Regions from separate parts of the Exiguobacterium sp. BMC-KP genome, predicted to be linked through region 2. Evidence: predicted binding sites of a transcription regulator. Region 2 holds the regulator's gene; the other holds the start of a gene.
What was found. The regulator Rex, encoded in region 2, represses fermentation and respiration genes when NADH is low (regulators of the CRP and FNR family bind a similar motif). The targets are predictions, from matches to a motif close to TTGTGAAATATTTCACAA.
Positions count from the first base shown of each region.

Region 1: a site for Rex is predicted at 2,154-2,171, ahead of ADM98_RS03415 (formate/nitrite transporter family protein). Genes of this name have one in related genera too.

Region 1 is NZ_LGIW01000013.1:112,674-116,375, reverse strand. It holds gene ADM98_RS03430 (CHASE3 domain-containing protein) at 1-207, opposite strand, end outside; gene ADM98_RS03425 (YitT family protein) at 400-1,269, opposite strand; gene ADM98_RS03420 (hypothetical protein) at 1,406-2,008, shown strand; gene ADM98_RS03415 (formate/nitrite transporter family protein) at 2,192-3,028, shown strand; gene ADM98_RS03410 (YkvA family protein) at 3,065-3,484, opposite strand; gene ADM98_RS03405 (aminopeptidase) at 3,583-3,702, shown strand, end outside.
Region 2 is NZ_LGIW01000015.1:2,152,261-2,155,962, forward strand. It holds gene ADM98_RS16735 (S8 family serine peptidase) at 1-368, opposite strand, end outside; tRNA gene ADM98_RS16740 (tRNA-Ala) at 590-665, opposite strand; gene tatC (twin-arginine translocase subunit TatC) at 769-1,548, opposite strand; gene ADM98_RS16750 (twin-arginine translocase TatA/TatE family subunit) at 1,556-1,753, opposite strand; gene ADM98_RS16755 (redox-sensing transcriptional repressor Rex) at 1,753-2,412, opposite strand; gene ADM98_RS16760 (ATP-binding cassette domain-containing protein) at 2,580-3,702, shown strand, end outside.

The DNA of each region.
Region 1 (3,702 bases), on a different contig from region 2:
TAAGAGACCACGGACTGCATTTGCTCGATCTCGATTATGTTCAACTAGCTGGTCGACTTGATTAATTAACGGTATATCATGATCCTTCATCTGCGCTGTCATCGCTGCAATTGTCCGATAACCGGACAAGGCATAAATGATTGGTATAGAAGCAAATAAACTGATCAAAAGAATCAGCAGAATACGCTGACGCCATAGTGAGTGCATGCAATCATTCCTTTAAATAAAAAGACATGTCATTAGCTTAACTACTATTACAAGAAAAGTGAAGCCTGTCTATTTTTTGAATAGGGATAGGAAAGTAGAAAGTCAGCATTTTGAATAAAAAAAGCAGGAAAGCTAGTACAATCCGAGAAGCTGTTTTGTAGAAGAAAAAGCGCAGCTTAGCTGCGCTTAATGTTAAAACGAATAGGAATGTTCCTTGTAGTTTCCGAAAACCGTATGAATTTCCGAGAACGTAACGAATGCATTTGGCTCAACAGAAGCGACGATCTCTTGCAAGCGTACGATTTCGTTATTTTGAACGACAACGTAGACCATTTTTTTCGTTCGGTTGGAGTATCCACCCCGTGCATCCAAAATCGTAACACCACGACCAAGCTCTTTTGTAATGACTTCGTTGATTTCATCTGCTTTCTCACAAATAATGATACATTGCTTAGAAGCAGAATAAAAACTATAGACCGTTTGAAGGGCTTTAGCGCGAACAAAGCTCATGATGAGAGCGTACATAACGTGTTTCAAATCGAAGACCCACCAGACAAGAATGTAGATGACAAGATCTTGCATTAGAAATATACGAGGAAGTGGCCAGTTATGAAAACGAGCGAAGAAAAACTTTCCAAGAATATCGAGCCCGCCGGTAGACGCGCCACCGAAGAAAATCAATGCCATTGCAAGACCGGAGACTAGACCAGCAAAGATGGAAGCGACAAGCGGATCATTTAAAGATTCTGGAACGATTTGAGTTGGAATCCAGTCGATTAAAAAAGAAGAAGCAATGACGATAATGCCAGATAAGAACATGAATCGCTTACGTAGAAAACGGAAACCTAAAATGAAGAGTGGGATGTTTAAGAGCAACTGTGTTAAGCCGATTGGGGTATGGAAGAGCTCTTGCACAACGAGCGTAATCCCCATGATACCACCGGATCCGATATCATTTGGAGATAGTAGTAAACTGATGTAAAGGGAATAAAGTAATGTACCAATGATTAAAAAACTGATTTTTTCAACTCTCTTTTTCTGTGGGTGTGTCGTAGTAGTCATGGCAATATGATGAGTGACCTCATGCTCCTCCTTCTGTGAGTATCTGCCTGCAAGAGTACGCCCATATGCATAAAATTTCAACCCTTCTTATGAAAAAAGATGAAAAAGGGTAAGTTTTTTTAGGAAGGTGATGAAAATGAAAAAAACGTTCTTGATTATTGGATGTATCTGTTTAGGGATACTGATAGGCATTCGTATTTTTCAACAACCAGATGAAGAAAATCGAACGTCTATTTGGCATGATGGTGATATCGTAGCAAGACAAGTCGGTGCTTCGATGATGAATACGGTAGCGATTCGTCAGTTAGCCGAACAACTCCCGTTTTCATCGGAATTAGAACAGGTAGATGTTGAAGGAGAATCGTTACGGCTTGCCTATGACGTCACTGGAAAAGAGCGGCGTGCGTGGATTGGGACGGACACTGGTACATTACAAGTGAATCAGGATTTTTTAAACGCTCGTTTATCAAAAGTCCTCATGCATCATACACTCGTATTATTCTCAACGATTCCTGACTTGACTAATCTTGAAATTCACTACACCGATCCCTATTCACGTGCTGATTTTAAAATAGACCGGAAAGCATTTGATGCTTATACGCCAACTGATATCGAACGGGCCACTTCATCTTCGAGTCGATTCAACCGTGTCGTTATCGATAGGTATGTCCTGGATGTATCAAGACGACAAACCTTTTTCGAACAGTTCGTATCAGGACTTTCGATTCGAAATAATTAGTTGTATAAAACAAGAAAAGGCATTTTTCACAATCTCGACACAATGATATCGTTTACATCTCGTTCTTTTATGAAAACAATAAAACAGGTCTATTCAACGCTTGAACATCTTTTAAGATGGAAGTATGATAATAAATGAACAGACATTGTGAAGTGTTGAACAAAAGAAAGAGAGGTTTCTACGATGAACGAGGTAGAAGCATTAGAAGGATTACGGAATAAAGCAGTCAAGTCGACGCGGATGTTACAAGTGCGTCCTCTCGAGTACTTAGTTCGTGCTATGCTAGCAGGTATTTTCATTGGGTTTGCAATCATTTTTACCTTAAAGGCAATTAACGGTCTATATATGGCGGAGTCACCTGTTGCGACACTTGTCGGTGGACTAACATTCGGAGTGGCACTGGTCTTAATCGTTTATGGTGGGGCAGAACTGTTTACAGGGAATACGATGTATTTCACAACGGCAACGATGCGAGGCTATACGACGAAGATGGATACGATGAAGGTTTGGTTAATTTGTCTAATCGGAAATGGACTCGGAGGGCTAGCGTTCGCGCTACTCTTTTCTCAAACAGGAATCATACAAGAACTTGGGATGAACAATTGGTTGTTTGCTGTATCGGAAACAAAAATTCACCATTCGACGTGGGAAATCTTTACACGAGCCATTTTCTGTAACTGGATGGTTTGTTTAGCGATTTTCATTCCAAAGAACATGAAGAATGAATTAGCGCAGATTATGATGATGATGGTACTGGTCGCAGTATTCTTTGCATCCGGATTTGATCACGTCATCGCCAATATGGCATTGTTCTCAATTGCTTTAATCGTGCCACATCCGGATACGATTACGTTTGCCGGAGCGATGCATAACCTGTTGCCAGCTTTAGCTGGTAACATTATCGGTGGAGCTGTCTTCATGGGAATGATCTATACGTGGCTGAACAAAGAAAAACTAGAGGTAGATGAATCACGTCAATCAACGACACCTGTTCATATTGCTTCGAAGCAAAATGCATAATCAAAAAGCAGCTGTCGCGACAGCTGCTTTTTTCGTTTATTCCATATGTTGAAAGCGATCGACATCTGCAGCCAGTTCTTCATAAATCGTTTCGACGATTTGTGCGTCATCGAAGAGCCCGAGGACGTTATCGTCCGGTAAGGCGTCAACAGGAGACGTGAAGTACAGAACAGCCGTCAACAACAATTGTTCCTGCTCCGTATGCATTTCGAATTTTTTCTGGTACAGAGCACGAAGCATTTCAAGCAATTGTTTTAATTGGAAATAGAGAACGAGCTCTGCCTCGCGTTCGATATCCGAGCTTTCTGTAGACGCAATATCTTGCGTCAAGTGGGCAAGTCCGATTTCTGCTCGAACTAACAGTTCTTGTTGTGCTTTTTCATCACCGACGAGGTCGAGTGCCTGTCGATGAAAATACGTATAAGCCGATTTAAAATCTCCGGGTGTGAATTCCATGGTGATGCCTCCTTCTATTCTCCTTCTAGTTTCGCCTTATTTCTTGCAAAATTGCAACTATTTCGTGAAAATAAAGATACAAGAAAGGGGATTACATAATGCCGACACAAGCAGAATTACAACAGTACGCGTCTTTAGCAGTACGTACAGGAATTAATTTACAACCAGGACAACAACTCGAGGTACGAGCCGGAATCGAGAATTTGCCACTTGTCCGT
Region 2 (3,702 bases):
CCATTCAAAACAGTCGTGAAGCTTTCTTTATACGTCACCGGAATCGCTTGTTTCGCGATGGCAGACTTGACTGACTTCTGAACGGTAACAAGACGATCCTTAATCGACTCTTTTTCGGCATTGCTCAATGTGCTATACCGCTTGTTTTGTGCCTGTGCGATTTGAATGGCTGGCTTCTGCTCCATCTCGATGACGACACGAACCTTATCGGACTGCTTATACACCTTCTCCTGTCCTGTTTTCTTTAGTGAGAGGGCTTGAGGTTTTTGACCGCTTGCCTTGTCTTGCGAAGACAGTGCTCCTTGAGCACTGACTAAGTTGGAAGACGTCATCAAGACGGCTGCCATAAGCGCAATCTTCTTCTTCATGCTTCTTTTCCCCTTTTCTGAAAAACCATAATAGTACTACTCACAAAACAGTTAAACGAAAATTCTGTATATTTAGTTTAATGAAATAGATGGAAATAAACAATTCAGTTTTGTCTGTTTTATATAATTATTTGTTTTTATTGTCATGTTATATTTCATTTCCATATTTCGAGAGCAACAAAAAAACTCTTGAATCCTCAAGAGTTTAAAGTGTACGAATTTGGTGGAGACTATCGGGATCGAACCGACGACCTTTTGGCTGCCAGCCAAACGCTCTCCCAGCTGAGCTAAGCCCCCATGAATTATCTTTAGTATACGCATCACTAACTGCTTTATCAATATAAAAATAACGCTTTCATAAAAAAGAATTCCTCCCAAAATCGTCGGAGGAATTCACGATTCATTTATTCAGTTCACGCATCAAATCCGCCTGTCGTTCAAGCTCTGCCTGTTGCTCGAGGATCAAGACCTTTTTGTACGTTCGCGCAGAAATCAAGATGCTGATCTCATAGAGAACGAACAATGGAACCGAGATCATCAAGTGTGACGTCACGTCCGGCGGTGCAATCAATGCTGCAACGACGAACAGCGCAAAATACGCATATTTCCGATTCTTTCGCATGAAATATGGCGTCACGAGACCAAGACGTGTCAGGAACATTGTCACGACCGGCAATTGGAAAAGAAGACCGAATGGCATTGTCAGCCGGATCAAGAAACTGAAGTAGTTTTCAACCCCGATGACTTGTTCGATCCCTAACTCTTTCCCGAGATCCGTTGAGACTTCAAGCAAGAAGGGCAGCAACCAGAAATACGAGAAGGCTACGCCAGCCAAAAACAGAAAGAAGATGACTGGAATATACGTCAGTGTCGCTTTTTGCTCCTTGTCATAAAGTCCTGGTCGGACGAATGCCCAGAGTTGATACATCCAGAACGGTGACGCTAAAATCAACGCGATGATGAACGCTAGATTCAAATACAACATTAAAGGATCGGCGACGTTGAAGGCATTCAAACCGATGCCGAGCTCTTTTAAGTCCGCTTGTAGAAAACGAACGAGCGGTCGGACGAGCGGAAATGCGACAGCGAACAGGACGACGACGATGATAAGCGACCAGACGATCCGTTTCCGGAGTTCGTCAAGGTGCGACGTCATGCTTTGCTCTTGATCAACCGTCATGATTCAATCACTTCTCTTTCGGTTCGTCCTTTTTATCGTCGTCCATGATACCGTTCGTGGCATTCTTGAACTCTTTCAATGTCTGACCAGCAGCACGTCCGAATTCTGGTAACTTCTTCGGTCCGAAGATGATCAACGCGACGACTGCGATTAATCCGATGCTCGCAGGTCCGATACCTAATGTGAGCGGGATAAGGTTTTCCATTATGATTTCACTCCTTCAGCTGATTGCGAATAATGCTTCATGAAATAAACTAACGACTGCAACTCGATCGATAAATCGATGTGATGGACCCGGACGCTCGCTGGCACGTTCAACCGTGCAGGCGTAAAGTTCAGAATACCTGTCACACCATACTCGACTAACTCATCCGCTACTGACTGTGCGAACTGCGATGGAACCGTCAAGATGGCAACATCGACCTGATTCGCTTCGATTTGTTCTTTCATGTCCGAAACATGATAGATTGGAACGTCATGCGTCGTTGTTCCGACCTTCTCTTCGTCCGCATCAAACGCAACGACTATCCGAGTACTATTATTCTTTAAAAAGTTATAATTTGCAAACGCTGTTCCGAGATGACCGACCCCGATTAAGGCAACATTCGTCACCTCATCTTGATTCAAGGTTTTCCGGAAAAACGTTAAAAGATGTTGAACGTTATATCCATACCCCTTTTTCCCTAGTGCCCCAAAGTAGGAAAAATCGCGACGAATCGTTGCTGAATCAACCTTCACCGCCTCGCTTAACTCAGCAGAAGAGACGCGGAGCTTACCTGAATTGTATAAACTTTGGATGAAGCGATAATATAGCGGCAACCGTTTTGCTGTCGCTTGTGGAATTTTTGTGTCTGGTCCATTCATCCTGCAGTTCCCCCTTCGGCCACATCCATCGTGGCACCCAAATCTTTGCAAAAAGCTTTCTACTCTTCTTGATTGTAAACCACTTCACATAGAGTCACAAATAATATATTCCGCACGACCTCGTGCTTTTGTTCGTGATAGACTAAAGGGTGGAAGGATGGATGGAAATGATACTCTTACAAGTCAACCAACTCTCGAAATCATTCGGCGTCGAGCCGATTTTAGAAAATATCAAACTAGAAGTACAAGAACGCGACCGAATTGCGCTTGTCGGGCGAAACGGTGCCGGAAAATCGACCTTGCTCAAAATCATCGCTGGCGAACTGAGTCACGACTCGGGCGACATCATGAAGGGCAAGGACGTCAAAATCGGTTATCTCGCGCAAGACAGTGGTCTTGAATCGAATGAATCGATTTGGAACGAGATGCTGACCGTCTTTGAACATTTACAAGAACAAGAACGGACACTACGCCGGATGGAAATCGAAATGGGGATGGAACATATCTTGAACGACCCTGTCGCTTACGATCGTCTCTTGAAGACGTACGATCAAGCACAGCACGACTTCTCAGAAGCTGGTGGTTATCAGTTCGAAGCGAATATTCGCTCTGTCTTGCACGGAATGCGCTTTTATCCCGACGATTACTCACGCCGGATCCAGACGTTATCTGGTGGTCAACGGACACGGCTCGCTTTAGCGAAGATGCTCTTGCAAGCACCAGAACTCCTCATTCTCGATGAGCCGACCAATCACCTCGATATCGATACGCTTGCTTGGCTCGAAAGTTATCTCGGTGGTTATCGTGGTGCCGTCCTGATCGTCTCGCACGACCGGTACTTCCTCGACCAAGTCGTCAATGTCGTCTATGAGCTCTCCCGCAATGTCTGTCGTAAGTTCACGGGGAACTATACGAAGTACTTGGAACAAAAAGCGGCATTGTACGATCAAGAAATGAAACAGTTCGAACAGCAACAAGAAGAGCTCGCGAAGATGCAGGACTTCATTCAACGAAATATCGCCCGGGCGACGACGACAAAACGTGCGCAAAGCGTTCGAAAACGACTCGAGAAAGTTGATCGGCTCGATCGACCGGATGGGGATGAGCGTAGTACGGTCCTCTCCTTCCCGATTGAAAAACAAAGCGGTAACGACGTCCTGCAAGTCAATCAACTGGCGATTGGTTATGAAGAAGCTGTCTCAAAAGATATCACGTTCCGTTTGCAACGTGGCGAATCGCTCGCACTCGTTGGTCCGAACGGAATCGGGAAGTCGACGCTCTTAAAAGTCC